4 regions of the Lentisalinibacter orientalis genome follow, and region 3 is predicted to be linked to each of the others. Evidence: riboswitches for the same ligand, from Rfam matches in the RefSeq annotation. Region 3 holds a riboswitch; each other region holds the start of a gene.
What was found. Region 3 has a riboswitch for cyclic di-GMP ahead of ACJMK0_RS07195 (M23 family metallopeptidase). Riboswitches for the same ligand answer to the same signal wherever they lie in the genome.
Positions count from the first base shown of each region.

Region 1: it holds a riboswitch for cyclic di-GMP, as region 3 does, so the genes downstream of both, ACJMK0_RS12580 (FAD-binding protein) here and ACJMK0_RS07195 (M23 family metallopeptidase) in region 3, are expected to answer to the same signal.
Region 2: it holds a riboswitch for cyclic di-GMP, as region 3 does, so the genes downstream of both, ACJMK0_RS18945 (putative Ig domain-containing protein) here and ACJMK0_RS07195 (M23 family metallopeptidase) in region 3, are expected to answer to the same signal.
Region 4: it holds a riboswitch for cyclic di-GMP, as region 3 does, so the genes downstream of both, ACJMK0_RS14470 (hypothetical protein) here and ACJMK0_RS07195 (M23 family metallopeptidase) in region 3, are expected to answer to the same signal.

Region 1 covers NZ_JAPDRJ010000003.1:224,832-232,422, reverse strand. Annotated here, with positions in the region: gene ACJMK0_RS12605 (phospholipase D-like domain-containing protein) at 1-1,280, opposite strand, end outside; gene gdhA (NADP-specific glutamate dehydrogenase) at 1,330-2,685, opposite strand; gene ACJMK0_RS12595 (DUF6491 family protein) at 2,787-3,221, shown strand; gene ACJMK0_RS12590 (FFLEELY motif protein) at 3,229-3,969, opposite strand; gene ACJMK0_RS12585 (hypothetical protein) at 4,068-4,739, opposite strand; cyclic di-GMP riboswitch class I at 4,972-5,054, shown strand; gene ACJMK0_RS12580 (FAD-binding protein) at 5,188-6,603, shown strand; gene ACJMK0_RS12575 (glutathione S-transferase N-terminal domain-containing protein) at 6,676-7,437, opposite strand; gene ACJMK0_RS12570 (hypothetical protein) at 7,533-7,591, opposite strand, start outside.
Region 2 covers NZ_JAPDRJ010000007.1:36,169-43,759, forward strand. Annotated here, with positions in the region: gene gltX (glutamate--tRNA ligase) at 1-541, opposite strand, end outside; gene ACJMK0_RS18935 (PEP-CTERM sorting domain-containing protein) at 693-1,379, opposite strand; gene ACJMK0_RS18940 (PQQ-dependent sugar dehydrogenase) at 1,622-4,510, opposite strand; cyclic di-GMP riboswitch class I at 4,989-5,073, shown strand; gene ACJMK0_RS18945 (putative Ig domain-containing protein) at 5,162-5,866, shown strand; gene ACJMK0_RS18950 (NAD(P)/FAD-dependent oxidoreductase) at 5,859-6,977, opposite strand; gene ACJMK0_RS18955 (acyl-CoA ligase (AMP-forming), exosortase A system-associated) at 7,171-7,591, shown strand, end outside.
Region 3 covers NZ_JAPDRJ010000001.1:1,621,701-1,629,291, forward strand. Annotated here, with positions in the region: gene ACJMK0_RS07170 (cell division protein FtsQ/DivIB) at 1-9, shown strand, start outside; gene ftsA (cell division protein FtsA) at 10-1,245, shown strand; gene ftsZ (cell division protein FtsZ) at 1,327-2,472, shown strand; gene lpxC (UDP-3-O-acyl-N-acetylglucosamine deacetylase) at 2,803-3,711, shown strand; gene ACJMK0_RS07190 (DciA family protein) at 3,718-4,041, opposite strand; cyclic di-GMP riboswitch class I at 4,142-4,227, shown strand; gene ACJMK0_RS07195 (M23 family metallopeptidase) at 4,398-5,327, shown strand; gene secA (preprotein translocase subunit SecA) at 5,489-7,591, shown strand, end outside.
Region 4 covers NZ_JAPDRJ010000004.1:104,151-111,741, forward strand. Annotated here, with positions in the region: gene ACJMK0_RS14435 (tetratricopeptide repeat protein) at 1-686, shown strand, start outside; gene ACJMK0_RS14440 (tetratricopeptide repeat protein) at 683-1,306, shown strand; gene ACJMK0_RS14445 (hypothetical protein) at 1,303-1,662, shown strand; gene ACJMK0_RS14450 (MotA/TolQ/ExbB proton channel family protein) at 1,766-2,422, shown strand; gene ACJMK0_RS14455 (ExbD/TolR family protein) at 2,436-2,930, shown strand; gene ACJMK0_RS14460 (ExbD/TolR family protein) at 2,927-3,433, shown strand; gene ACJMK0_RS14465 (AgmX/PglI C-terminal domain-containing protein) at 3,458-4,861, shown strand; cyclic di-GMP riboswitch class I at 4,892-4,981, shown strand; gene ACJMK0_RS14470 (hypothetical protein) at 5,055-7,591, shown strand, end outside.

The DNA.
Region 1 (7,591 bases), on a different contig from region 3:
TCGAAAATCTCGACGGCCAGCTCGAAGTTCAGCCGCAGACTCCTCGGGTCCACGTTGGCCGTACCTATCTGACAATAGTCATCGTCGATGAGAAAAAGTTTCGTGTGGACGAAGGGCCCCGGCTGGTAGTACACGCGCACGCCCCACTGCAGCAGTTCCAGCAGCGAATTTCGTGTGGCCCAGTGCATGTAGATCAGGTTGTTCTTCGCCGGCAGGATGACGTTCACCTCGATGCCGCGTATGGCGGCAGCCTGGAGCAGGGCCACCTGTTCACGGGAGGGCAGGAAGTAGGGCGTCATGAGCCAGACGCTGCGCTTGGCGTCGGCGATGGCGCCCTGCATCACCAGGGCGATGCGGTCCAGATCCTCGTTGGGCCCGTCGGTGATGACCCGGCAGCGCTTTCGTCCCGGCGCTATGGACCAGTCGGCCTCAAGCGTCTCCTCCGGCGGCTCGCCGGTGGCGAAGAGCCAGTCGTCCCAGAATGCGTCGGCCAGCTGGCGCACCACGGGGCCTTCCAGCCGGAAGTGCATGTCCACGACCCGGCGGCGGCCGTCCTCGCCGACGACGTGGCGGTCACCGATGTTCATGCCGCCCGTGTAGCCCACGCGGCCGTCGGCCACCAGGATCTTTCGGTGCGTGCGCAGATTCAGGTGCAGGGTCGGCGGCAGCAGGCGCGGCGGCAGGAAGCGGGCCGCCGGCAGTCCGCGGCGGGCGAGGAGCCGGCTGATGCGCGGCCAGGAGTAGAGCTCGCCGATGCCGTCCACCAGCACCCGGACGGAGACGCCGCGGTCATGCGCCGCCGCCAGCGCGTCGACGAAGCGGCGGCCGGTGACGTTGTTCTCGAAGATATAGCTTGAGAGCAACACCTGACGTTCGGCGGTGTGGATACTCTCCAGCATGGCGGGATAGGCTTCCTCGCCGTTGTGCAGGGCGCTGACGCTGTTGCCCTCCAGCAGCGGACGCAGGGAGACCACGGCGCCGATATGACCGCGCCCCGGTTCGTGCTCGGCCAGGTCCTCCTCGGTGATGATGTCGCCGCTCTCGTAGCCGATGCGGAAGTGGCCGCCGCGCAGCTTCTTCGCCCGCGTCCGCACCCGGTTGATGCCGAACATGTAGTAGCCGAGCGGGCCGAGGAACGGGATCGCCAGACAGACCACCATCCAGCCGAGCGCGGAACGGGGATCGCGCTTGTACAGCAGGGCATGTATGGCTCCGATGACCGCCAGCAGGCCATGAAGGGCGACGGCGAGCCAGCGGAGGAGCAGATCGGGAAGCTCCATGGCAGTATTCTCGCCCGCCCGGACAACGCGGGCAACGTGGCGGGCGTCTTCAGACCACGCCGTAGGCCAGCATGGCTTCCGCCACCTTGCGGAATCCGGCCCGGTTGGCGGCGTCGAGATAGTCGATGCCGCCGTCGTCCTCCATCTCGTGAGTGCACTTGTCGTGGATGTCGCGCATGATCTCCTTCAGGCGCCGGTCCACCTCGTTGCGCGGCCAGCTCACCCGGGCCACGTTCTGGGTCTGCTCCAGCCCGCTAACGGCCACGCCGCCGGCATTGGCGGCCTTGCCCGGCGCGAACAGCACCCGATGCTCGCGGAAGCACTCGATGGCCTCTTCGGTGCAGGGCATGTTCGCCCCTTCCACGACGGCCATGAGCCCGTGCTCCACCAGCGCGGCGGCCGCCTCCGCGCCGATCTCGTTCTGGGTGGCGCAGGGCATGGCCACGTCGCAGGGCACGCCCCAGGGCGCCTCGCCCTCCGTGTAGACGATGCCGCTGATCCTGCCGTCCAGCTCCGCCAGGCGCCCGCGTGCGCGGAACTTCAGCTCCTTGATCTCGTCGAGGGCCTCGGCCTCGAGGCCCGCCTCGCAGCGGATATGGCCGTGGGAGTCGCTGAGGGTGACCACTTTCGCGCCTTCCTGGATGGCCTTCTCGGCGGCATACAGGGCGACATTGCCGGCGCCGCTGATGGCGATCCGCTTGCCCTCCAGGGGTTCGTCGGCGCGCTCCAGCATGTTGCGCAGGAAGTACACTGCGCCGTAGCCGGTCGCCTCCTTGCGCACCGCGCTGCCGCCGTAGGACAGGCCCTTGCCGGTCAGAACGCCCTCGAACTCGTTGGTCAGGCGCATGTACTGGCCGAACATGTAGCCGATCTCGCGGCCGCCGACGCCGATGTCTCCCGCCGGCACGTCCACGTCGGGACCGATGTGGCGGAACAGCTCGGTCATGAAACTCTGGCAGAACCGCATCACTTCCCGGTCCGACTTGCCCTTCGGGTTGAAATTGGAACCGCCCTTGCCGCCGCCCATCGGCAGGCCCGTGAGGCTGTTCTTGAAGGTCTGCTCGAAGCCGAGGAACTTCAGCACACTCTGGTTCACCGTCTTGTGGAAACGCAGACCGCCCTTGTAGGGACCGATCGCGCGATTGAACTGCACGCGCCAGGCCCGGTTCACGTGCACGTTGCCGCTGTCGTCCTCCCAGGTCACGCGGAAGACGATGATACGGTCCGGCTCGGTCATGCGTTCGAGTATGCGGGCCTGGCGGTAGGCGCTGTTGGCATGGACCAGCGGCATCACCGAGCGGGCGAGCTCACAGACGGCCTGGATGAATTCGGGCTCGTGAGCGTTGCGCTTCTCCAGTCCCTGCATGAACGCCTTCAGCATCCTTTCCGGCTTCGCGCTGTCCATTAATCGGCCTCCTTCTCCCGGTTGCTTGACGGCTGCGGTCACGCGGTACTATACCAACAGGCACAGGTACACGCGGCGCGAGCCGGGACAGGGAGAACGTTATGAACATGGACATGAGCTGGCCACGAAATACGCTGGCCGCGGCGGCCGTACTGCTGCTCGCAGGCTGTGCCACCGGTCCGCGGGAAGCGAAGCCCACCGACGTCGCCGCCGACGATCCGGAGGCGGTCCGTTGCGTGCAGCTGTCGCGGGTGGACCGCACCAAGATCGTCGACGACGAGAACATCTTCTTCTACATGAAGGACGGCACGATCTATCGCAATCAGCTGCCGCGCGCCTGCCCGGGACTCGCCCGGGAAGAGCGCTTCATGTACAAGGTGCCCACCGGCCGACTGTGCGATCTCGACATCATCACCGTGCTGACCGACTTCGGGGGCGGCCTCAGGCAGGGGGCCGGCTGTGGGCTCGGTCGCTTCCATCCGGTGGACCCGGAGGAGGCCGAAGAGCTGATCGAGATCCTGCAGCGGGACGAGTAGGCGGACGTCAGGCCGGCGCTTGCGTCGGCGGCGCCTCGTCGTCGGCGAGGCGGAAAGGCTGCGGATGCTCCGCGAAGATCCGCTCCATGATGCGGGTCTCCCGGTCCTCGATGGCCTGCAGGAATTCCTCTGCGCCGTCCATGGCACGGAAGGCCCTGAAACCGTCTTCCAGGAAGTCGTGCAGCGCGCCGAAGCCCGCCAGATGGGCCGGGCCGTGTGCCATCCGGATCAGGGTGTAGATCATCGGCAGTTTCACCAGGCGCTCCAGATCCCGGCCGGCTTCCAGGATGAAGCCGATCTGGCGCTCGCGGTCGTCCCGGCGACCGACGGTGCGGTAGGCCTCGGCGTAACTCTGCTCGTCGATCATGGTGCCCGCGCCGAGCGCCCGGGTCATCTCGCCGTCAAGCTCCTGGCTCAGCACCTCCAGTTGCACGGCCATGCGCATCGACTCCTGGGCCTGGGCGGGCAGCATCCGCTTCAGGATGGGCGAGGCGCGTTCGAGCTGCGTGTCGCGGGGCAGGTAATCCTTGTCGGTGTAGAGTTCCTCCAGGAAGAACTCGACGCCCGGACGGTAGCGCTCGCGCTCCTGCAGATCCGCGTAGGTGCGCTCCAGGCGTCCCGCCTGCCAGCGCTGCAGTGCCTGGAGTTCCTCCTGGAGGCCGGGGTCGTCGCTGAACTGGGCGCGCAGACTGCGGTTGCGCACCAGCAGTTCGTCCAGGCTCATCCGGCTGATTTCTTCTCCGCTCATGTCTCCGATATGGCGCCGCACGCGCCCGGCTCAACCCGCGCGCATTGTCCCGGTTTTACGGCGGCGTTGCCAATGCCGATGGCGGCGTGAGCTGCGCCTCAGAACGGCTTGGTCGCGCCCAGGAAGGCCACCGAGGCGATGCCGATCCAGTACACGTAGGCCATGCCGCGGCCGATGGCCAGCTCCGAGGACAGCCGCTGCTCCAGCGCCGGATTCGGGCCCTTCTCGGCGAGCTCGCGGAAGATCGGCACCCAGTGGCGCATGATGAAACGCAGGCCCAGGCCGATCACCAGCAGCAGGCTGTAGATGAGCACCTTGGTGGAGTACCAGTCGGCGCGGAAGGGCCAGTCCGTGAGATACGACCAGATCGCGGCAAGGAACAGCGCCGGGATCACGACGTAGCGGATGGCCTCGTCGATTTTTGTCAGCCGCAGACCGCGGTCGGTGTCCCGGTAGACGAACGCCGCCCAGGTGAGCGACAACCACGCGAAGGCGAGGATCCACACGACCCACAGCCAGCCGCCGCCGTAATCGTGCACACCCAGGTTGAACCCCATGTGCAGGCCGAGAGGCAGCAGCAGGATGATGCCCGTGCGGGCGAGGATATCGATCCGGTAGGCGGTCTCCATGTGCCGCCGGCGCTCGTCCAGTGAGAGTTTCGGATTCGCCACGTTGTAGGAGGTCTGGAAGACGCCCCACTCGCCGCCCAGCCAGTACACCATCGCAAGGATGTGAAGCCAGCGCAGGACGGACTCCGGATTGATGTACATCGCTCTCCCCGATTTTCTGTTCCGGACTCTCGACGGTATCCCACGGCATTTAAGCAGCAACGGGGAGGGCCCGGCATAGTGGCAAACCGAAGGCCGGCCGGCCGTTGCAGGGGGCCTGAGACGGTTGGTCGAGGCCAAAATTGCGCGGCGATTTGACATCATGCCGTGCCGGAACGTGTCGGGCTCTGCCCACGATTGACACTCTGTCGGCACCGTGCGACGCTCGGCCTTCGTTTGAAAAAGGCACACCGTCCGAAAGGGCGGGTCGCAAAGCCACCGGTCCCCGGCCACCGCCGGGACAGCGGAGCTGCCAGACGGAAGCGCGATGCGGCGTCCTGCCGCGCCACGCCCATCCGGGCCATCCTCCGCTCATTCCCGCACCGGGACCGGTGACCAGCCACGTGCCGCAATTCGTTGGCGGGACCCGTCCCGCGGAGGAACGAAACCGATGAGAGATGCAGTCAGCCACGACCGGGTCCGCGACTGGATCCACGGCGATATCCATGGCAATGGCCACGGCGACGTTCGACAAAGCACGCCACGGCGCCCCGGACGCCGCACGCCCGCGCTACCGGTGGCCAGGCCGGAGAGTCCGGAGGCACTGCGGGACCTGCTGCAGACGGGCTCGGGCATCCCGGCACCGCTCCGCCCGATGGGCGCCGGCAGCGCATCGACTCCCTGTTCGGCCGCAGAAGGGGGCACGGTGATCGATATGACGGCCCTCGATCGGGTCCTCGAGGTCGGCGACGAGCATGTCACCGTGCAAGCCGGGCTCAGGCTGCAGCGCCTCGCGGACGAGCTGGCGGGCTACGGGCTCGAACTCGCCGGCGGCCACGACCTGATGGGCCGAACGGTCGGCGGAGCGGTGGCGGGCGCCTGCATCGGTCCCGGCACCGGCGTGGGGACCCGCCTGTTCTCGAGTCAGGTCGTCAGCATGAAGGTGGTCACCCCCGAGGGCGGCGAACTCACCGTCGATGCGTCCCGTCCCCACCTGCTCGACATGTTCCGGCTGAGCTACGGCCTGCTCGGCGTCATCCACGAGGTGACGCTGCGGGTGCGGCCCATGAGCCCCTTCACCATCCGGCGGCGCCGCTGCAGCACCGCCGAGCTCGCCGCCGTCACCGACCGGCTGCTGGGCTCGAAGCTGGGCCTGCGCTTCTACCTCCTGCCGTTCCGCGATCAGGTATATCTCGAGCTCCGGCGCAACGGCGACGAAGATACCCACGTCAACCGCCTGCTGTGGAAGATCAAGGACTGGGGCGAGAGCACGATCCTGCCGGCGATGACCAGCTCCATGTCCTGGATCGTACCGATACCCGCGCTGCGCTACGGCATGATCGACCGTATCAACGGGGCGGGTCAGACGCTGTTCAGCGCCCCCGTCCACGCCGGCAGCGCGGCGGTGGAGCAGGGCGGGGACCGTGCGGGGTCCCGGGGCGGCCGCCGGCTCGCCTGTTCCAGCTGGTGCTTCCCGGCGGCCGAGTTCCCGCTGATCGTGCAGGCCTATCGGGAATTCTGCCGCGACTACTACGCCCGCACCCGTTTCCGTTGCGACATGCCCACCGTCGGCTACCGCCTCGCCCAGGACCGCAGCGCGTTGCTTTCGCCCTCGTTCGACGGACCGGTGTTCGTACTGCGGGCGGTGAGCACGCCCCGTCCGCAATGGCAGGACTTCGTGCTCGAGTTCGCCGATTTCGCCGAGAAGTGGAACGGCATCCCGTTCCTCGACCAGACGGACGGGCTGTCGTCCGGCCAGGTGGCCGCCTCGCTGGGCAGCCGGCTCGAGTTCTTCCGCAAGATGCGCCGGCGGCTCGACCCGGACGGCCGCTTGCTGAACCCCTACCTGGCCCAGTTCTTCCTGTAGGACGGCCGGGGCGGGCCCGGGTCGGTCCTGGGATGGGCCTCGGATGGCCCAGGGGCGACGTGGCGCCGCGCGTCAGCCGTAGGTGCGGTCGAGGTAGTCCACGATGTCGCCGGACTCGGCCAGCTCGGTATCGGTGTTCGGGTCCACCAGGTAAGGGATGGAGACGCGCCCGGCGCGGGACTTCAGCGCTCGTCGGTTCTCGAGCTCCGGCTGGCCTTCCATGCCCAGCGCGTCGCGAACCACGGGTGGCACCCAGTCGCTCGCCTTCGTGCGGCCTGCCGAGCGCAGGATGTAGGGGATCTCCAGTTCGCACAGCCGCTCGCGGACCACACGCGCGAACGGGCTCGACTCGAAGCTGTAGAGCTCAAGCAGGCGTTCCGGGCGGCTGGCGGAGGGGCGTGCCCGGGTGCCCGCAGTGAAGCGCGGGATGCCGGCCAGTGTGGACGAGAACTTCTGCAGGTTCTGCGCCTGCCAGCGCAGGGGCACGTCGCGCCGGCCGTAGGTGACGAACAGGTATTCGATGATATCCGCTGACTCGTACATGCTGGCACCCGTGTTCGGGTCCACGAGGAACGGGAACTGCGCCTTGCCGCCCCGGGCGAGCACTTCGGGCCGGAAGCGCTCGCTGCCCTTCGGGCAGGGGTAGATGACCGCGTCCAGATCCAGCTCCGTCAGCACTTCCCGGACCAGACGACAGAAAGGGCAGCCCTCGAACTCGTAGAGCTCCAGCATCTTCTCCGGCTTGTCCAGCGCCGGGCGGGCCTGGATGCCGTTGAAGCCGCGGAGGAAAGAGGTGGCGGTGGAGGAGAGGACGTCTAGCGTGCGATGGATCATCGGGGCTCCCTCGGTCGTGGCAGGGTGGCGGTGCAACGCGATGATGCGGGGGCGGCGCGGCGGACGCAATACGGGGGCGCCGCCGCCGGATCGGCTCAGGACGAATCCTGGCCCTCGTCCTTGCGCCGTTCCCCGGTCGGCGGCCGTTCCCGGC
Region 2 (7,591 bases), on a different contig from region 3:
TGTAGGTGGGGCTGCCGTCGGAGCGGGCGATGATGAGGTCGTCCAGTTCGGCATTCTGGAAGACGACCCGGCCGCGGACCTTGTCGTCGACCACGACGACGCCGTCCTGCGGATTCCTGAACCGGACGACCGGGTTTACACCCTCCCGCGGCTCGGTGCGCGACCGGCAGCGGCCGTCGTACCGGGTCTTGACGCCGTTGCGCATCTGCTCCGCCCTGAGCTCCTCCAGTTCCTCCTTCGTGCAGTAGCAACGGTAAGCGTGGCCTTCTTCGAGGAAGCGCTCGATGACGGCCTCGTAGCGCTCCATGCGCTGGCTCTGGAAGTAAGGCCCCTCGTCGGCGTCCAGGCCGAGCCAGGCCATCCCATCGAGGATGGCGTCCACGTTCTCGGGCGTGGAGCGCTCCTTGTCCGTGTCCTCGATGCGCAGGACGAACTGGCCGGCGTGGTGGCGGGCATAGAGCCAGCTGAAGAGGGCCGTGCGGACGCTGCCGATGTGCAGGGTGCCGGTAGGGCTGGGGGCGAAGCGGGTGCGTACGTTCATGGGGCGGAGATTTTACACGCCTGCACGACATGTAGGAGGGCCTTCAGGCCCGATTGAATGGAGAATCGGGCCTGAAGGCCCTCCTACGGACAAGAAAAAGCCCCGGTCAAAGACCGGGGCTTGAGGCAGGCCGGAAAAGGGCTGTCAGACGTCAGGCGGCAAGCCGACGGCGACGGACGAATCCAACGCCGAGGAGGCCAAGTCCGAGCAGACCGAGCGTTGCGGGCTCCGACACCTTCGTCGGGGTGTCTCCGTACTCACCGCAAACCAGGTCACTCTGTCCACCACCGCCACCAAGCTGCTGGAAACTCACGCAGACTTGTCCGGAGTCTTCACCGCCGCCAAAACCGGAACCGGACGATGCTCCTGCGTTCAGGAACAGGTCGTACGTCTGTGCGCTGGTGAAATTCATGGTGAACGACAATATGTCACCAGAGCCCAAACGATTAGCAGGCGTGCCCTGAGTGTCGCCTACATAATCGAACTTGATTCCGCCCGTCGCGTACGTGACCTCCCATGAGTCAGGCGTAACGTCACTGAACGTAAGTTCCGTCTCGAGGAAGTCCTCCGCCAGATTAAAGGCAAACGCGTCTATGAGCGCCTCCGGCGTGGTGTCCGGCGAGGTGTTTTCGAGCGTGACGTCGAACGTTGTAAATCCATCCGTCTCGTTACCCGTACCACCGGCCACGGTCCACAAGAAGCTGTAGGTGTCATCTACGGTCGCATCGCAATCCGTATCGCCCGGGCATCCGGCGCTTATTGAGATCGGGTCCGCGAAAGCCGTACCGGCAAACGCGAAGGCAGCCAAGGCCGCCAGGTTTCTGAATGTCTTGCCCATGGTTCCAATTCCTAACATTATGTTTATATTCTCTGTTTTCCCTGCCAGCGGCTTTGACCATCGATCCGTGCCCTGCTGACTCTCATGCGGAATAAAGCAAATGCCATGCCAAGATCACAACTTACTGATCTAAAAAGATTTTACCTCTGAGACGTATTGTCTCACATACGCTGCCTGTAAAAATCTTCGACAGCCTGGTACCAACTGGTGGCGAGATCGCTCCCTGCACAGGCTTGTAACGCTCAGGGACACCCGGCCAGCGAGTTAATCCATTCGGATATCAGCTGGACGCCGGTGCTATCCACCAGATTACTCCCCAACGGCGGCATCCCGTGCACATCCCGCCGATTCGGCCGCACGACCAAGAGCGAGCGCGCCGCATCCCCCGGCGCGATGATCCGTGCGTCGGTTATGCCGAGGTCACCCTGCTGTGGCACCTCGTCGCAGGTATTGGTGTCCGCCAGGGCAATCGAGTACCTCAGATCGATGTTGGACGGTATGCCGTTGTTCGGCTGATGACAATTGGCGCAGTTCGTATGCAGATACGCCCTCGCCCGCTCCTCCAGCGACGCCGAGGTATCGGCCGGGTCAGCCAGCCGCGGCAGGTTGACCGGCGTATCGGCCAGCGGTGCCGTCAGCACGTCGATCTCGTCCGCCGTCACCAGCTGGTTGGCCGTAATACCCGTGGAGGGATACTGCAGCTCACTGTTGAGCTGCGCATGCTCCAGGCCCAGCGAGAAGCCGGCCACCTCGGTGTGGCACTCCAGACACTGCGGACCGCTCGGATAGATCCATTCCTGCCCGCCAATATCCTTGGTCTTGCCACCGACCACGCGGGTGGCCTCGGTCTGGGCGTCATTCCACTCGTACGTGTAGCCCGCCCAGTCGCCGTCGTTGTGGCGCATGAAGAGGCGGGTCTCGATGAGATCCCCACCCAGGCGGAAATTCTTGACCAGCACCGTGCCGGAGGGGAACACCCAGTCGTCCTCGCCGTCCACGTCCACGGTGGCGCCATCCGGGAGCGCGTACCAGCGCTCCTTGGCCGCCCCGTCGGACCAGAACGGGGCGATGGGCTCATACGGAATGAGGCCCGCGGCCGGTTGTGTTGGATCGGCGGGATCGACACACCCCGTCTCGGAGAGGGCGTCTGCCACGGAACCGCTGGAGCTGCCCCCGGCCTGCACGATCCGGCGCACGCTTTCCGCACCGAAGTACAGATACAGCAGCTCGCCGTCCTGGTCTTGCGCGAACGACACGATGGTGTTGCCGGTATTGAGCAGCGTCTCGAAATCCAAGCCGCCGGCGCCATCATCGACCGACGCGAAGATCTTCCCGTTGAGGTCGGCAAAAACGTAGCGGCCCGCCAGCTCGGGGATTGCCGAGCCCCGGTACACGTAGCCGCCCGTGATCGAATTCCCGACAGTGTGGCTATACTCGATCACGGGATCGATCAGCCCCGCCGGGCAGTTACCGGAAGTGTCGAAGTCATGCGCCCCTTCCCGGCAGCGCCAGCCGTAGTTGCCGCCCAGCTCGACGATGTCCACCTCCTCCCACGAGTTCTGGCCGACGTCGCCCACCCACAGCTCCCCGTTGGCCGAGTCGAAGCTCCAGCGCCAGGGATTCCTGAGCCCCCAGGCGTAGATCTCGGGGCAGTCGGCCAGTCCATCGCCGTCGGCACACAGGGCATTCGGTGCAAAGGGATTGTTGGACGGAATGCCGTAGGGACTGCCGTTGTCCACGTCGATACGCAGCATGGCGCCATGCAGGGTGGTGGTGTTCTGTGCCAGGTCCTGGGGGTCACCGGCGCTGCCGCCGTCGCCGAAGCCGATGTAAAGATACCCGTCAGGTCCAAAGAGGATATTGCCGCCGTTGTGGTTGCTGTAGGGCTGATCGAGAGTCAGCAGGATCTCCTCGCTGGCCGGGTCCAGCGTTACGCCGCCATCCGGACTGGTGAAGCGGGAGATGCGGGAGGTGAGGCTGCCGGTCGTGTACGAGAGGTACACCTCGCCATTGGTCGCGAAGTCCGGGTGGAAGTCGATTCCTAGCAGGCCCGCCTCGCTGGGTCCGGCATTCACCCGCGCACTGATGTCCACGAATGTCGTATAAGCATCCACATCCGCCCGGTTTTCGAACCGCACGATGCGCCCGCCCTTCTCCGCCAGGTACCAGTGGCTGGCATCTCCCGGCACCTGCCGGAGTGCGATCGGCTGACTCACGGACGGCAGATCGGGGAACGCCACGGCAGTGTCGATGCCGGTGACCTCGGTGGGTGCATCGCCGGCGAGGCAGGTGGTGTTCGAGGGGCGCTGGTTGAGGCCGGAGACCGGTCCGCCGCTGCCGTCGTCATCGTCCTGGATCGTACCGGTAGCCTCGGCGTCCGCCAGCGTCGCGTTCCCCGGGTTCGATAGCGTCACCGTGAAGGTCTCGTCGCCCTCGTCGGCGGTGTCGCCGAGCACGGGCACCTCGATCGTGAGTTCCGTGGTGCCCGGGCTGAAGTTCAACGAGCCGGAGCTGGCCGTGTAATCCTCACCGGCAACGGCGGAGCCGTCCGCCGTTGCATAGTCCACCGTCACGGTGCGCCCGGATTCGGCGTCCAGCGAGACAGTGAAAACCATCGGCGCAGAGCCGGCGTCACCCTCGGCCAGTGAAGCATCCGCGATGCCGAGCGCCGGCGGATCGTCGTCGTCCAGGATGGTCGCCTGGGCGGTGGCGCTGGCCAGGCTCACACCGGTCGCATCGCTCAACTGCAGCGTAAACGTCTCGTCCGGCTCGTCCAGGCTATCGCCGAGCACCGGCACGGTCACCGTGGCGCTGGTCGCCCCGGCGCCGATGTCGAGCGTGCCGGACACGGCGGTGTAATCCTCTCCGGCGGTGGCAGTGCCGCCCGCGGTCTCATAACGAACGGAGGCGGCGCCGGGCGCGCTCTCCGAGAGTGTGATCGTGAAGGTGGCGTCGACCGTGCCGGCATCCCCTTCCTGTACCGTCGGGCCGTCGATGCTCGCCGAGGGCAGGCCGGGATCCGGGTCGGGGTCCGGCGCGCCCGAATCCGAGCCGGAACTTCCGCCGCAGGCCGCCACCAGCAGGCAGCCGATGACGAGCCATGTATGCCGCACTCCGCCGATATCCATCATCACGTCACCCTCGACTACCGTGTCAGTGCATCGAAACTATGCCCGGATCGGCACCGTTGCAAGCCGTGCCTGCGCAGAACGCCCGCGCCGGCTCGCAGGACCGCGATGACGCCCCTCCGCGCAACATCCCCAGGCTGTTCGTCAGAGTGGTTCTGGTGAGTCAATTCACCACCGGGCACTAACCTCCTCTTTGACGAGCATCGGCCCATTCTTGCGATTGTGACTTAATGTAGATTCTAGCTGTGGTGTCGCCAATCAGCGACACCAAGGCGCTGATTTATATAAGAAAATTTTTACCCCATCCCTTGTGCCAAGAAGTTGACTGGGGTTTAATCGCACCCGGCTGGGACAGGTGCCCCCTTTGCGCAACGGACCGGGTTCGAGAAGTCAGCTGTGACCCTCGTCACACTCCGGCAACTGGGGTCCCGCTTATGTCGCATGCCGATTGCCGAATCGGGTTATGTCAGGGAGACTGGGAACCCGAAAAGGGCAAACCCGCCGAAAGGCGGGGACGCAAAGCTTCCGGTCTAAGGGCGAACGCCTAGGATAGCGGGGTTACCGAATTGCTCGGGCCGGGCATACCCGCCGGCCGACTCGGTTTCCACCGACTCCCTTCAGCTCAGCCAGGACCGGCTTTGGATCTGAACTCAGGTGGAGATCGAGACCGTGCACAGACGCACTCAGGCGAAAGGGACAATTTCGCGAACCGCTGCCATCGTCGCAGCGGCAATGTGGCTGGCCGCCTGCTCGTCCGGCGGCTCCGACGCACCCGCAGACGGATCGGGTCAGACGCCCCCGCCAAGCGGTGGCTCTTCGGCCAACAACCCGCCGACGATCAGCGGCAACCCGCCCTCCTCCGTCAAGGTGGACGAGACCTATTCTTTCCAGCCGAATGCCTCGGACCCGGACGGCGACACCATCACCTTTACGGTCCAGAACAAACCGTCCTGGGCTGATTTCAATACCTCCAGCGGAGCCCTGAGCGGGACACCCCGGTCTGGCGACGAAGGCACCTACGGCAACATCCGCATCACCGCGAGCGACGGCTCTGACACCGATTCGCTCAGCTTCTCGGTGACGGTGAGCCAGGTGGCCACCGGCTCGGTGACGCTGTCCTGGACGCCGCCCGCAGAGAACACCGACGGTTCGGCGCTGACCGACCTCGCCGGCTACAAGATCTACTACGGCACGAGTTCCGGAAACTACGGCAATTCGGTCACAATCGATAATCCGGGACTGACCACCTACGTGGTGGACAACCTGAGCCCGAACACCTACTACTTCTCGGCAACGGCGTTCAATTCAACGGGTATCGAGAGCGACTTCTCCGGCGAAGCGGTCAAGTCCGTCAACTGACGGCGGGGCCCAGGAGCGCAGCGGCCGCCCGCTCCGCCAGCGGGAACACCGCCGTCAGCCCCGGCGATTCGATGCCGAAGAGGTTCACCAGACCCGGGATCCCGTGGTCGCCCGGTCCCTGGATCAGGAAATCTGCTGCGGCCTCTCCGGGCCCGCTCAGCTTCGGGCGGATGCCGGTGTAGCCGGGCGCCAGCGCCTCATCCCGCAGATCCGGGAAATAGCGCCGGATGGCGGCGGCAAAGGCGGTTCGCCGGCTCTCGTCGAAGCTGTAATCGACGCTCTCTATCCAGGCCACATCGGGGCCGAACTTCGCCTGCCCCCCCAGATCCAGCGTCACGTGAATACCGAGGCCGCCGCCCGCGGCCACCGGATAGACCAGCCGGCTGAAAGGCGAGCGCCCCTGCAGCGTGAAGTAGTGACCCTTGGCCAGGTACAGGCGCGGGATTGCCTCGCGCGGGAAGCCGCCGATGGTGGCGGCGACCCGGGTCGCCCAGAGCCCCGCAGCATTGACCAGACTCTCGCACTCGACGGAGAACCCGGCGTCATCATCCAGGTACACGGTAAAGCCGGCGGCGCCACGATCCACGCGGGTCACGCGGCTGCGGCACACCACCAGGCCGTCGCAGGCCTCCAGATCGGCTCGCAACGCAAGCATGAGGGCATGGGAGTCCACGATACCCGTGGAGGGCGACAGCAGGCCCCCGACCGCCCGCACCGCGGGCTCCAGCGCCCGGACTTCCTGCGCGCTCAGCATCTCCAGGTCATGGACACCGTTGCCCCGGGCACTGGCCAGGTAGCGCTCCAATAGCGCCAGTTCGTCATCGGCGGTCGCAACAATCAGCTTGCCGAGGCGGTGGTGGGGGATACCCCGCTCCTCGCAATAGGCGTAGAGGGCATGTTTGCCGGCAACGCAGGCGGCAGCCTTCAGCGAGCCGCGGGGATAATAGATACCCGCGTGGATCACCTCGGAGTTACGGCTGCTGGTGTGCGCGGCGATCTCCTCCTCTGCCTCCAGCACCAGGACCTGGCGGCCGCGCATCGCCAGCGCCCGCGCAACGCCCAACCCGATGACCCCTGCCCCAATGACGACGCAATCGAGTTTTTCTGCCATGCTCAAATGCCAACCATCCCTTGCGCGAGTCAGTCTCGGCTGAGCCGCACTCCGGATCAAGTGCGCGGTTCACGCCCGCAGCCGCAGGACGTGGTGCACAGCGGATTCTGCGGAGGGCGTCACGTACAATACGGATCGTTCTGCTAATCTTTTCGCATCGTTCCATGGGCCTGCTCCAGGGCAATCAGTCACCATGCTTCTGCACGACCTTATCTTCTCCGCTGCCGAGCGGACGCCAGACGCGCCTGCCCTCGTTCGGGGCCGCGATGAACTCAGTTACCGCCAGCTGGCCAGCGGCGTTACGCGCACGGCCGCTGGTCTGTGCGCCCTGGGCATCCGCCCCGGCGAGCGCGTCGGCGTGTACCTCAACAAACGCCTGGAAGCCGTACAGGCTTACTTCGGTACCCTGCACGCTGGCGGTGTGTTCGTTCCCATCAACCCGTCGCTCAAACCCGCCCAGGTAGCTCATATCCTGCGCGACTGCAACGTCGCGGCGCTCGTGACGACCGAGGCCCAGGCCCGCAGCGTTACAGAAGTACTCGGCGAGTGCACCGACCTGCGGCATCTCGTCGTCCTGGACGCCAGTGCAGATGGCTTGAAAGCGCCGCCGCACG
Region 3 (7,591 bases):
GCAGGCTAGATGTCCAGGAAGGCGGACAAGAACCTCATCGTCGGACTGGATATCGGCACCTCGAAGGTGGTGGCGATCGTGGGCGAGCTGTCGGAGGCCGGCGAGATCGAGGTGATCGGCATCGGCTCGCATCCCTCCCGCGGCCTGAAGAAGGGCGTGGTGGTGAACATCGAGTCGACGGTGCATTCGATCCAGCGGGCCATCGAGGAGGCGGAGCTGATGGCCGGCTGCGACATCCACTCGGTGTACACCGGAATCGCCGGCAGCCACGTGCGCAGCCTGAACTCCCACGGCATCGTCGCCATCCGGGACAAGGAAGTGAGCCCGAGCGACGTGGAGCGGGTCATCGACGCGGCGCGGGCGGTGGCCATCCCGGCCGATCAGAAGATCCTCCACATCCTGCCGCAGGAATTCATCATCGACAGCCAGGAGGGCATCCGCGAGCCGGTGGGCATGTCCGGCGTGCGCCTGGAGGCGAAGGTGCACATGGTCACGGGCGCGGAGAGCGCGGCCCAGAACATCGTCAAGTGCGTCCAGCGCTGCGGCCTGGAAGTGGACGACATCGTGCTGGAGCAGCTCGCCTCCAGCTATTCGGTGCTGACCGAGGACGAGAAGGAGCTCGGCGCGGCCATCGTCGACATCGGCGGTGGCACGACGGATATCGCGGTCTTCTTCGGCGGCGCCATCCAGCACACGGCGGTGATTCCCATCGCCGGCGACCAGGTCACCAACGACATCGCGGTCTCGATGCGTACGCCCACCCAGTACGCCGAGGACATCAAGATCAAGTACGCCTGCGCGCTGTCCCAGCTCGCCAACCCGGACGAGACCATCGAGGTACCGAGCGTGGGCGACCGGCCGCCGCGGCGACTCGCCCGCCAGACCCTGGCGGAGGTGGTGGAGCCGCGCTACGAGGAGCTGTTCACGCTGGTGCGCGACGAGCTCAGGCGCAGCGGCTTCGAGGAGCTGATCGCCGCCGGCATCGTCGTGACCGGCGGCAGCGCGAAGATGGAGGGTGCCGTGGAGCTGGCCGAGGAGGTGTTCCACATGCCCGTCCGGCTCGGCATCCCCCAGTACGTGAAGGGCCTGTCGGACGTGGTGCGCAACCCGATCCACGCCACCGGCGTGGGGCTGTTGCTGTACGGCTACGAGAACCTGACCCGGCAGGAAAACGAGGTCCCGATGGGGGGCGGATTGAAAGAGGTGCTGGCGCGCATGCGTGCGTGGTTCCAGAGCCATTTCTAGAGAGCGGATGCCGGCGGCGGCGCTGCCGGCTGAAGGTACTGAGAGCAACGACATTGGAATGTTGAGAGCGGAGGAAGCGACATGTTCGAATTGATGGATGCATACAGCCAGAGCGCGGTCATCAAGGTGATCGGCGTGGGTGGCGGCGGCGGCAACGCCGTCGCGCACATGGTGGAGGCCGGCATCGAAGGGGTGGATTTCATCTGCGCCAACACGGATGCCCAGGCGCTGAAGAATGCCGAGGTGCGCACCGCGCTGCAGATCGGCTGCAATATCACGAAAGGGCTCGGCGCCGGCGCCAACCCGGACGTGGGCCGCCAGGCGGCCATGGAGGACCGGGACCGGATCCAGGAGGTGATCGAGGGCGCCGACATGCTCTTCATCACCGCCGGCATGGGCGGCGGCACCGGCACGGGCGCCGGCCCGGTGGTGGCCCAGGTGGCCAGGGAGCTCGGCATCCTGACGGTGGCCGTGGTCACGAAGCCCTTCGGCATGGAAGGCTCGAAGCGCATGAAGATCGCGGACCAGGGCATCGCCGAGCTGGGCAAGTACGTGGATTCGCTGATCACGATCCCGAACGAGAAGCTGCTGACCGTGCTCGGCGGCGAAACCACCCTGCTGGACGCGTTCCGCGCGGCCAACCAGGTGCTGCAGGGCGCCGTGCAGGGCATCGCGGAGCTGATCACCCGGCCCGGCCTCATCAACGTGGACTTCGCCGACGTGCGCACGGTGATGGCCGAGATGGGCATGGCGATGATGGGCTCCGGTGCGGCGTCCGGCGAGGACCGTGCGCGGGAGGCGGCCGAAGCGGCCGTCTCGAGTCCGCTGCTGGAGGACATCAACCTGGCCGGTGCGAACGGCATCCTGGTGAACGTCACGGCGGGCATGGACCTGTCCATCGGCGAGTTCCAGGAGGTGGGCAACACCATCAAGGAATTCGCCTCCGACGATGCCACCGTGGTCGTCGGCACGGTGATCGATCCCGACATGAGCAACACGATACGGGTGACCGTCGTGGCCACCGGGCTCGGCCAGCCGGCCATGGCCGCCGGCACGCCCATGCGGGTGGTGCGCCGGTCCGGGTCCGCACGTGCGGAACCGAATTACGGCGAACTCGAGAAGCCGACGGTACAGCGCAAGCGTGCCGTCGGTGACGGCATCAGCGATCTGGGGCTGCAGGAGGACCTGCTGGACATCCCGGCGTTCCTGCGCCGCCAGGCCGACTGACCGCTGACGCCTCCGCTCGGCCGGGGCGACCCACGGAAGGGGTCGCCCCGGCCTTTTTTCTTGCACTGCAAAAAAACGCTGTGATACCGTTATGGGTTGGTGCGTGAAGCAACGGTCGCAACTACCTGAAATCCGGCGTCTTTGCCGGCACGATTTTCGGTTACGTGACGTTGCTTTTTCGCAACAGGTGCGTTGCCACACGGTGGGTGAGCCGCGGGCAGCGTATAATGCAACTAGTGAACATTCGCGATCCGGCGGCGCTTTCCGCGGGATTGTCATTATTGACGGTCGTGCCGGGGAGAGGGCAGGGCCGCGTCGGGAAATGTAGCCATGCTGCAACAGAGAACGCTGAAAACGGCCATCCGCGCGACCGGAGTCGGCCTGCATTCGGGCCGCAAGGTCTATATGACGCTGCGCCCGGCTGCGCCGAACAGCGGAATTATTTTCCGCCGGACCGACCTGGAGCCGCCGGTCGAGATCCGTGCCGAAGCGCACCGGGTGGGCGAGACGATGCTCGGTACGACGCTGGTGGACGGCGACGTGCGCGTGGCGACGGTCGAGCACCTGATGTCGGCGCTGGCCGGTCTCGGCATCGACAACTGCTACGTCGATCTGAGCGCTCCGGAAGTGCCCATCATGGACGGCAGCGCGGGCCCGTTCGTCTTCCTGCTGCAGTCTGCGGGCATCGAAGACCAGAATGCCCCCAAGAAACTCATCCGCATCCGCAAGCCGGTGCGCATCGAGCAGGACGACAAGTGGGTGGAATTCCGGCCGTTCAACGGCTTCAAGGTGAACCTGGAGATCGCCTTCGATCATCCGGTGTTCAAGAAGCACGCCCAGCGGGCCTCCATCGATTTCTCCACCACGTCTTTTCTGCGTGAGGTGAGCCGGGCGCGGACCTTCGGCTTCATGCGCGACATCGAGACGCTGCGGGCGAACAACCTGACGCTGGGCGGCAGCATGGACAACGCCATCGTGCTCGACGACTATCGCATCCTCAACGAGGACGGCCTGCGTTACGACGACGAGTTCGTCAAGCACAAGATCCTGGACGCCATCGGCGACCTGTATCTGCTGGGCCACAGCCTCATCGGCGAATTCAGCGGCTACCGCTCCGGCCACGAGCTGAACAACCTGCTGCTGCGCCGCCTGCTCGAAGACGAGACTGCCTGGCAGGCGGTCACGTTCGACGATCGCCGCAAGGCGCCGATCTCCTACGCGAGCCCGGTATTCGCCTGAGAGGCTCTACTCGTCTTCGGGCCCGGGGTCTTCGCGCCCGGGGCGCACCAGCACGCTCACCGACTCGGCGGTGACGCCGTAGCGCCGCGCCGCAGCCAGCGCCTCGTCCGCGGCGAACCGCAGGCGCGCCGCCCATGCGGACGACTCGGTGACCAGCACCAGCGTGCCGTCGTCCCGCCGGGCGGCGGAGACCAGATGGGCGCGCGCGTCCTCGGACAGGGCGGCCCGCACCGCCGCGGTGAGGGTCTCCATGGCCCGGGCGCGCTCGACGATGCCGGCGAGCGGACCGTCGGGCCGGGAGAGCAGATTGCCGAGCTTCTTCTCGTTCATGGCTTCCGTGGATGTTAACCGCCTCACAGATTGACCCTGAAGGACCCCTCCGGCGCACGCAATTCCTTGAACTGCCGGCCTGCATTATGCATATTGACGGTCTCGATAAGGGCAAACCCGGTGTGAACCGGGGACGCAAAGCTTCCGGTCCGCGGGTCCCGAGCCCCGGACAGCGGGGTTGCCGGGATGACCATTAGACTGAAGCCGACATTGCTGCACAAGCCGGGCAGTCACTCCGGAGCGAGCGGTTTCGTCGGTCACAGGTCGGAACAAGAGCGACCAACAATTCCCGGTCGGTGGTGGCACTGTATCGGCTTTTCGGACCGGGATCCGACTCGTAATCGGGACTGCAATCGATGAATGTCGTCATATTCAGCCGCCGCCGCACGGGCGTGCGCCAGATCGACCTCGGCGCGCCCCTCACCCTCGCCATCGCAGGTGCCATCGTCGGTGTCTTCGCGGCAGCGGTCTTCGGCAGCGGTTACTTCTTCGCACGCCAGCACGGCACCCAGGCGGATACCGCCGAGCTCCGCGCCATGTCCGAGCAGCTGGCCGAGCAGCGGCGCGAGATCGAGGCGGCCCGGCGCGAGACGGAGGAAACACTCGATGCGCTGGCCATTCGTCTCGGCCAGATGAACGCCCACGTCATCCGGCTGGACGCCCTCGGGCGCCGTCTCACCGAGATGGCCGAATTGCAGGACGGCGAGTTCGACTTCGAGTCCCCGCCCGCCATCGGCGGCCCGGAAGAGCCCGAAGAGCTGGGCGGCGGCGGCGTTGCGGAAATCCTGACCTCACTGGACGAGCTCTCCCAGCAGCTGAGCGATCGGGAAAAGCAGCTCGGCGTACTTGAAAGTGTCCTCCTCACCCGCAATCTCAACGAGCAGATCAGGCCGGAAGGGCGGCCCGTGAAGTCGGGCTGGCTGTCGTCCTACTACGGGCGGCGCACGGACCCGTTCACCGGCAAGCAGGCGTGGCACAAGGGCGTGGACTTCGCCGGCAAGGCCGGCGCGGAGATCATCGCCGTCGGCGCCGGGGTGGTGACCTACTCGGGCAAGCGCTACGGCTACGGTCAGATGGTGGAGATCGATCACGGCGACGGCTACGTGACCCGTTACGCGCACAACGCCGAGAATTTCGTGAATGTGGGTGATGAAGTCAGGAAGGGACAGATTATTGCGCACATGGGAGCCACCGGCCGGGCGACCGGGCCCAACCTGCATTTCGAAGTCCTCTACGAGGGCAAGTCGGTCAATCCGCTCAAATACATCCGCGCCAGCGGCAGCTGAGTCCCCGACGCCAGCCGTTTTTAGACGCAGCGCACCCGCTGCCCTTAGAATACCCGTTTTAAGGATAGCCCTTTTCGGGCAAACCCCAATCGAGCGCCGCCGCCGCGACGGTCGACGGTGCTCTTTCGCGTATCAGAACGCGTTTCAGGACGGATAACCCAGTGGCATTTCTCACAAAGATATTCGGCAGTCGCAACGAGCGTCTGGTCAAGTCGTATTCGAAGCTCGTCAACGCCATCAACGCGCTGGAAGACGAGTACCGTGGCAAGAGCGACGAGGAACTCGCGGCCATGACGCCGGCGTTCCGCGAACGGCTCGCCAATGGCGAGAAGCTGGACAGCCTCATCCCCGAGGCATTCGCGGCCGTGCGAGAGGCGGCCGGGCGCACGGTGGGCATGCGCCACTTCGACGTGCAGCTGATCGGCGGCCTGGTGCTGCACGAGGGCAAGATCGCGGAGATGAAGACCGGCGAGGGCAAGACCCTGGTCGCGACCCTGCCCGCGTATCTCAACGCGCTGACCGGCGAAGGCGTGCACATCGTCACGGTGAACGAATACCTGGCCAGCCGTGACGCGTCCTGGATGGGTCCCGTCTACAACTTCCTCGGGCTCGAGGTGGGCGTGATCCGCAGCGGTCAGTCGCCGGCGGAGAAACGCGAGGCCTACGGCGCGGACATCACCTACGCCACCAACAACGAACTCGGCTTCGACTACCTGCGCGACAACCTGGCGTTCTCCACCGAGGACCGGGCCCAGCGCAGGCTCGCCTACGGCATCGTCGACGAGGTGGACTCCATCCTGATCGACGAGGCACGTACGCCGCTGATCATCTCCGGCCCCTCCGAGGAGCGCACCGAGCTCTACGAGAAGATCAACAAACTGGTGCCGAAGCTGCAGAAGCAGGAAGAGGAAGAAGGGCCGGGCGACTACCTGCCCGACGAGAAGACCAAGCAGGTTTATCTCACCGAGGAGGGCCATCAGCACGTCGAGGAGCTGATGACGAAGGCGGGCCTGCTGCAGCCTGGCGAGAGCCTCTACGACGCCGGCAACATCAAGCTCATGCATCACCTGATGGCGGCGCTGCGCGCGCACGCCATGTACCAGCGCGACGTGGACTACATCGTCAAGGACGGCGAGATCGTCATCGTGGACGAATTCACCGGCCGCACCATGCCGGGCCGGCGCTGGTCCGACGGCCTGCACCAGGCGGTGGAGGCCAAGGAAGGCGTGCGGGTGAAGGAAGAGAATCAGACCATCGCGTCGATCACCTTCCAGAACTTCTTCCGCATGTATCAGAAGCTCGCCGGCATGACGGGTACCGCGGACACCGAGGCCTTCGAGTTCCAGTCCATCTACGGTCTCGAGGTGGTCGTGATCCCCACCCACAGGCCGATGGTCCGCGCCGATCATCCGGACCTCGTGTTCCTGAATCAGAACGACAAGTTCGAGGCCATCATCGAGGACATCGTCGACTGCCGGGAGCGGGGTCAGCCGGTACTGGTGGGCACCACCTCCATCGAGAACTCCGAGCTCCTGTCCGACCTGCTGACGAAGAAGAAAATCCCGCACCAGGTGCTGAACGCGAAGCAGCACGAGCGCGAGGCCAAGGTGGTGGAGGACGCCGGCCGTCCCGGCACCATTACCATCGCCACCAACATGGCCGGCCGCGGCACGGACATCGTGCTGGGCGGCAACAAGGACGCCGAACTCGCCGAGCTGGGCGAGGACGCCACGGAAGATCAGCGCCAGGCCGTGATCGCGGAGTGGCAGAAGCGGCACGACCAGGTGCTGGAGGCCGGCGGCCTGCACATCGTCGGCACCGAGCGTCACGAGTCCCGGCGCATCGACAACCAGCTGCGCGGCCGCTCCGGCCGTCAGGGCGATCCGGGCTCCAGCCGCTTCTACCTGTCCATGGAAGACAGCCTGATGCGCATCTTCGGCGATCCCAACCGCACGAAGAGCCTGCTGCAGCGCGTGGGCATGCGCGACGGCGAGGCCATCGAGAGCGGGCTGCTGTCGCGCCAGATCGAGAAGGCCCAGCGCAAGGTGGAGGCCCACAATTTCGACATCCGCAAGTCGCTGCTCGAGTACGACGACGTGGCCAACGACCAGCGCAAGGTGGTCTACCACCAGCGCTCCGAACTCATGGAGGCCGACGACGTCGCCGAGTCCGTGGAGAACATCCGCGACGAGGTCGTCGAGACGGCGGTGCAGGAGTTCATCCCGCGAGGCAGCGTGGAGGAGCAGTGGGACCCGGAGGGCCTG
Region 4 (7,591 bases), on a different contig from region 3:
CGGGCTATCACGACGAGCTGCGCGAGATCGTCGCACGGGATGCCGACGGCGGCGACGAACGCACGGAGCGCACCCGCTACCTGGCCGCCCGGGCGGGACTGGTGCTGGCGAAGCTCAGCTACGAACACTTCGCGGAACTCGAACTGGTGCAGCCCTTCGAGCGCAGCCTCGCGGAGAAGCAGGCCCGGATGGATGCCGCCATGGGCGCCTTCGAGGCGCTGGTGGACTACGAGGTGGGCGAGGTTACGGCGGCCGCCACCTACTACATCGCGGAGATCTACTACCGGTTCAGCGACGCCATCATGGCGTCGGAGCGGCCGGCGGGCCTGTCCGAGGCCGAGCTCATGGATTACGAGATGGTCCTGGAGGAAGAGGCCTGGCCGTTCGAGGAGCAGGCGATCGTCGTGCACGAGAAAAACTTCGAGCTGCTGGCTCTGGGCGTCTACAACGACTGGATACAGCAGAGCCTCGACCGGCTGGCCGTCATGATGCCGGGCCGCTACGCCAAGAACGAGATCTCGAGCGGCTTCCTCGGCTCCATCGACGTCTACGCCTATCGCATGCCGGTGGTCCCCGAGACGCCGGCAGACCCGGCCGTGGAATCGGTCGTGCTTCCCGAGGCGGAGGTCCAGGTAACCGGTGTATCCGGGCTGGCGCACGGGGCGCCGGGAGGCGAGTCGCCATGAGCAAGCTGCATCGTCCGCTGTCTGCGCTGCTGGTGCTGATTCTGGCCGGCTGTGCGGCCACGGCGCCGGAGCCGCGGCCCGGCGCGCGCATCGAGATCCAGGAAGCCGTGGGCTTCACCATCACGGAAGAGGCGCGGATCGGCGCGGCCGTGCGCGAGGACTACCAGACCGCTCTCGATCTGCTCGAGAACGAGCGCGAGGAGCAGGGCATCGAGCTCCTCAGGCAGGTGGCGGAAGAGGCGCCGTCTCTCAGCGCACCGCGGATCGACCTCGGCATCGCCTATCACCGCATGGGCGAGCTGAAGGCTGCCGAGACGGAGCTGCTGGCCGCCCGTGCGCTGAATCCGGAACACCCGATCGTGCACAACGAGCTCGGCATCGTGTACCGCAAGACCGGCCGCTTCGACGAGGCCAGGCGGAGCTACGAGACCGCGCTGGAGATCTACCCCGGCTTCCATTACGCGCGCCGCAACCTCGCGATCCTGTGCGATCTCTACCTCGCCGATCCCGAGTGCGCGCTGGCCAATTACGAGGCCTACATGAAGACGGTGACGGCAGACGAGGAGGCCGCCCTATGGATCGCCGACATCCGCAATCGTCTCGGGGAGACCACGCCATGACACCCGCGAAGCTCGCACCATGGCTCGCACTCGCGCTGCTCGGCATCGGCCTGCAGGCCGGTGCGGAGGACGAGGCGCCGGAGTCTTCCGAGGAGGCCGAGGCCATGACTGCGGCGGCGGAGGATACCGCCGGGACGACACCGGAGAACCCGCGGACGATGTCCGGCATGTCGATCCTCGGGAACGAGGAGGCGCCGAAGGCCCTCGTGATCGTGCCCTGGAAGAGTTCCGAGCTCGGCGACGATCCGTCTCTGGCGGACTCGCTCGACGAGCGTGCCCGCCCGGTGGACCCGGAGGTCTTCGCGCGCGAGCTCCGTTATTACGGGATCCGTTCCGGCGGGGAGAGGGCGGAATGACTCGCGCGCAGGGCGGCGGCCACGCTCGCGGTCGAGACGCCGGCAGGTGCCGGCATGTCCCCTTGGGGTTTGTTACGAAGTTCTGTCAGATGAGGAAAAGGTGATGGACATTTTTTATTCGATCGTAGGTTTCTTCGCCTCGGGCGGAGCGTTCATGTACCCGATACTGATCGTGTTCGCGGTGGGTGCCGCGATCGCGATCGAACGCTACATCACGCTGGACCGGGTCACCCGGAAGAACCAGCGCGTGTGGGACGAGGTGCAGCCGCTGCTCGCGAAAGGCGATTTCGACAAGGCCCGCGAGGTCACGGCGAAAGACGAGTCCACCGTGGCCCAGGTGCTGAACATGGGTCTCTCCCTGCAGGGCGCGGTGCGCCGCCGTGAGGATATCGAGATCGCCATGGAGGAGAACATGATGGAGATCGTGCCGCGGCTCGAGAAGCGCACCGCCTATGTGGCGCTGGCTTCCAGCATTGCGACGCTGCTCGGCCTGCTCGGCACCATCATGGGCCTCATCCAGGCGTTCACCGCCGTGGCCAATGCAAATCCGGCCGAGAAGGCCGACCTGCTGTCCGCCAGCATCTCGGTGGCCATGAACACGACGGCGTTCGGCCTGATGGTGGCGATCCCGCTGCTGATCACCCATGCGGTGCTCACGAGCAAGACGGGCGACATCGTCGACAGCCTGGAGATGGCGACCGTCAAGGCTCTGAACGTCATCAGCAAGAAGGCCAAGCGTCAGTACGAGGTCGCCGCCTGAGGAGGGAAGCGCCATGTTCAGAAAACGGCATCATTACAGGCGACGCACCAAAGAGACGCCAGAGCTGGACGTCACCACCTTCCTCAATCTCATGGTGGTCCTGGTGCCTTTTCTGCTCATCACGGCGGTCTTCTCGCGGCTGACCATCGTGGAGCTCGACCTCCCGTCCTCTTCCGGTGGCGCCGCCACCACGGAGCCAAACTTCCGCCTGGAGGTGATCGTGCGCGAGAGCGGTTTCGAACTCACCAACGGGCAGTCGGTCATCGCCGCCATACCGAAGGTCGAGGACGAGTACGACTTCGAGACACTGTCCGAGCACGTGGTCTCCCTGAAGCAGCAGTACCGCAGCGAGAACGCCGCCTCGGTCCTGCTCGAGCCGTTCATACCCTATGACTATCTGATCCAGGTGATGGACGTGGTCAGGAGCCGGCCCATGGAGGCCGCGGAGAGCGGTGAGATTCAGCTGGTGGCCCTGTTCCCGGAAATCTCGGTAGGAGAGGCGCCATGATGAGGAACACCCGACGCCTGAAGCGCATGACGCGCAACCGGACCAAAGTGACGAAGATGAACCTCACGTCGCTGATGGACGTGTTCACCATCCTCGTGTTCTTTCTCCTGGTGAACTCCGGTTCCGTGGAGGTCATGGAAGCGCCGAAGCAGGTCACGCTGCCGGAATCCATGGTGGAGGAGAAACCGCGGGAGACGGTCGTGATCTTCGTGAGTCCCGACGAGGTCCTCGTCCAGGGTCGGTCCGTCATCCGGGTCAGCGAGATCCTGGAGTCGGAGACGGCCACCATCGAGGCCATCACGGCGCGGCTGGAGGAGATCAGTCAGCGCGTGGTGGGGCCGAAGACGCGCTCCGTCGCGAAGAGCCAGGAAGTCACGATCCTGGCCGACAAATCGGTCCCGTTCACCGTGATCAAGCGGATCATGACGACGTGCACGGGCGAGGGTTACGGCCAGGTGTCGCTGGCCGTCGTACAGAAACCCGCCGACACAGCCGCCACCTAGCCGCGGCCTCATCGGGGTGATGCAGTGAGTCTCGAAAAAACCTGGGAAGAACAGGCGCTCCTGGACCAGATCGACGCCGAGCAGGAGAAGCTCGCCGATCTGGAGGAGCGGCTGCGTGCCGCCAGCGGGGAACTGCAGTCCCTCGCCGGCGAGCGCGAGAAATACGAACTCCTCGATGCGGTCACCGGCTCGCTGGAGCAGCTGGGGCGCCTCGGTGCAGCGGACCTGTTCTGGCGCGATACGCTGCCGGCCGAGGCGCGCGACACGCACCTGGCAGAGGTCCGCAGGCAGGCCACGGCGTTCTGCGACCGTGTGGCGGGCATAGAGCAGCGGCGCGACCAGCTGGAGCGGGAGCTCGAGGAGCACGACGACGTGCTCGAGTATCTGCAGGCCGAACTGCACGACCTCCGCGAGGAGCAGGAGCGCAAGCTGAACGAGTGGGTGCTGGAGCGCGACCCCTCGCCGCTCCCGTTCCGCCGCATGATCATGCCCTGGACCCGGGGCGTGGAAGAGGATCGTCGCTTCCGCCAGTCGCTGGCCGCCACCGTGGCAGCGAGCGTGCTGGTGGCGCTGGTCCTGCGCATGATCGACCTGCCCGTCCCCGAGCACGAGGAACTGATCGAGGTCCCCGAGCGGGTGGCCAAACTCATCCAGCCCGAGCCGCCGCCGCCGGCGCGCACGGTGGAGACGGAGCCGGATCCGGTGATCGAGGAGCCGCCCGAGCCCGAGGAGCAGGTGGCGGAGGAAACCCCGCCCGAGAAGACGCCCGAGATTACCGAGCCCGCGAAGGTGGCCGAGCAGTCGGCGCCGAAACAGGAGGTCCGCTCGAAAGGCATCCTGGCCTTCCGGGAGAGCTTCGCACAGCGGGCGCGCTCCGGACCGTCGGCCGATCTCGGCGCGAGCGCGCGGGTCGGCAACCGCGGCGAGTCGGCCGTGGGCCGACCGACGCGGGCCATGGTCACGACCGACGCGCCGGGGTCGAGCGGCGGCATCAATCTGGCGAGCGTCAGTCGGGACGTAGGCGGTGGTGCCGGCGGCCGGGGCATCGAGGGCGTCCGCGTCACGCAGGTGGCGACTTCCATCGGCGGGGACGGTTCCGCGGACCGGCCGCGGGCCGGCGGACCGTCGGCCGGGCGCACGGACGAAGAGATCCAGATCGTGTTCGACCGCTACAAGGCGGCGCTGTACCGCCTGTACAACCGGGAGCTGCGGCGCGACCCGACGCTGCGCGGCCAGCTGGTGCTGAAGCTCACCATCGAGCCCGACGGCAGCGTTTCGATGTGCCGCCTGCACTCCAGTGACATGGGCGCTCCGGACCTGGCCGACCAGATCGTGGCCAGGGTGAGCGGTTTCGATTTCGGCGCCAAGGAGGACATCGCCGCGATGACGATCATCTACCCGATCGATTTCCTCCCGGCTACCACCTGAACGAACGACGAGTAACCGACAAAGAACAGATTCCGACAAAGGCAAAACCACCGAAAGGTGGCGACGCAAAGTCTCCGGTCTACAGAGCCCCGACGGCTCCATGACAGCGGGACCGCCCGAATCCGGGCCCGGGGTTACGCCAGGGTCCAGGCCTCTCAGGCAACGCGATCGCCGCCGGTGAAACAGGCACCACATGGCGAGCAGCAGAACATCCAACATATCGGCAAGCGTCCGGACGGCACTCCGGCTGCTGGCCTTCGCCGTACTCGCGCTGGCCGCAGCGCCCTCGTGGGCCGTGGACTGCTCGGAGTTCCCGAACGGCACCATCGACGGCTTTGCCGGAGACGTCGCGCCCTCGCAGATCCAGATCGACCGCAACTGCACGATCCGGAACTTCCCGGCGTCCAATCCGCTGAATACGAACTTCAGCTTCCTGACCCAGCCGGGCCAGACGGACGAGCGCTGGCTGATCGTTTTCGACAACGTCGTGCATACCGGCGAGATGGCCTGCAACAGCGTCGCCGGCCATCGCATCTGGTTCGTGAACGGCTCCTCCAGCTCCATCCAGGAGGGCTGCCAGAATCTGCTGATCCCGGTCGAGAAGATCGAGAAGGACAACCCGCCGGGCACGGCGACGGCTTCGATCGGCGTTCCGTTCACCTACACGCTGACGATGCCGGTGCTGTTCGACGCCGGCACCGGCACGGTCATCGACGAGTTCGGTTCGCTGAACGACCTGCATGGCGTCACGCTGGTCGACGACCTCAACGCGACCGGCGTCGATCTCACCTACGTGAGCCACACCGCCTACTGGGAAAGCACGGGGTTGCCCGTGGCGCACACGTTCGACAACGACGGCGGCGTACTCACCTTCGACAACTTCCCGATCATCCCATCGAACGAGCAGATCGTGATCGAGCTGACCGTGGTGCTGGAGGACTCGCCGGCGAACGCGATCGGCACCCAGTTCGTGAACACCGCCAAGTGGGACTTCGGGCGGCTGATCGATGGTGTCTTCTACGAGCCGCTGCCGGGCGAGTGGGGCATCTCCGATCCGCTGACCATCGCCGGTCCCGAGATCGTGGTGACGAAGACCGGTCCGGCGACCCTCGGCCGGACACTGAATCTCGGTCAGTGGGGCGAGTTCGCCATCGACGTGCACAACACCGGACTGGGCGAGGCCTGGGACGTGGCGCTGGTGGACCGCCTTCCGGACGGGCCCCAGGGCGGCATGTGCGACATCCCGCCGGAGATCCTGGACGCGCAGGTGTACGTCGCGGACGGCGTCACGCCGGTGCCGGGCAAGGGCCCGCTGACGCCCGGCGTGGACTTCGAACTGGTCTGGCAGGACAGCCCGCGCTGCGAGCTCACTCTCGACATGCTCACCCCGGCGGCCATGATCGGTCCCGACGAGCGTCTGATCATCCGTTACCGCACCCGGCTCGACGCCGACACCGACGACGGCATCCAGCTCACCAACGTCGCCGGCGCCACCCGCTGGTACAACGGCGCGGCCGACAACGCGGACCGGCTGGAATTCGCCCGCCCCGTGACCAACGGCACGGTCGGCACGGCAGACCACCAGGACGCCCATACGGTCACCACTGCACTGTACGGTTACTTCTTCGAGAAGACCGTGGCCAACGTGACCAGCGGCGCGGATCCGGCGGAGAGCGCCGCGCCCGGCGACCGGCTCCGCTACACGCTGCGGCTGCAGACCACCGACGGCCCTCTCGAGGACGTTGCGATCCGCGACGACCTCGGCTCGCTGAATGCCGCGCCGGTGTTCGTGCCCGGATCACTGCAGGTACTGCCCGGCTCGCTGCCCCCCGGGGCCACCACCGCCGCGACGGATCCCTTCGGCGGCACCAACGGCACGGGCCAGCTGGTGGTCACCAACATCGATCTGCCTGCGGGCAGCGAACTGGTGGTGGAGTTCGAGGTGACTCTGGCCGCCGCCATCCTGGACGGCACCGTGGTCGCAAACCAGTCGGAGCTGATCGGCGCGGTGAAACTCGCCGACAGCGACGACCCCACCGTCAACGGCCAGGCAGACCCGGACATTCCCGGCGACGAGGACCCCACGACCGTGGTGATCGAGGCCGAGCCGCCGCCGGCGCTCGCGAAAGCGACCACGCAGCCGACCGCAGCCATCGGCGAGACCTTCGGTTACCGGCTCACCGTGCCGGCCACGCCCCACAGCGCGCCGCTGTACGACGTGCGCATCCTGGACGACCTGACCGCTTCGGCGGCGGACCTGGAGTTCGTGAGCGTCGCCCGGGTGTCCGGACCGGACGGGTGGACGCCGCAGAACACGGGCACCGCCACGTCGCTGGTCATCGAGGACCCGGTGAACGGCATCGACATCCCCGCGGGCGAGCAGGTACTGGTCGAAATCACGGTGGCGCTCAGCGACACGCCGACGAATATCGCCGGCCTGGAATTCACCAACAGCGCGGCCTACACCTACAACCAGCTCGACGGGCAGGGCGCCACCGAACGTCCCGGCGATGGCGCCGTCAGCGGGCCCATGACGATCGTCGAGCCCGAACTCACGCTGGAGAAATACGGTCCCCTGCGCCTGCGCACGGGCGAGACCGGCGTCTTCACGCTGAATGTGCACAACGTCGGCACCTCGACGGCCTGGAACGTCTATCTGACCGACCTGCTGCCGGATACCGCTGACGGCGGGCTCTGCGACGCGGCGCCGGCGCAGGTGACCGCGCAGCT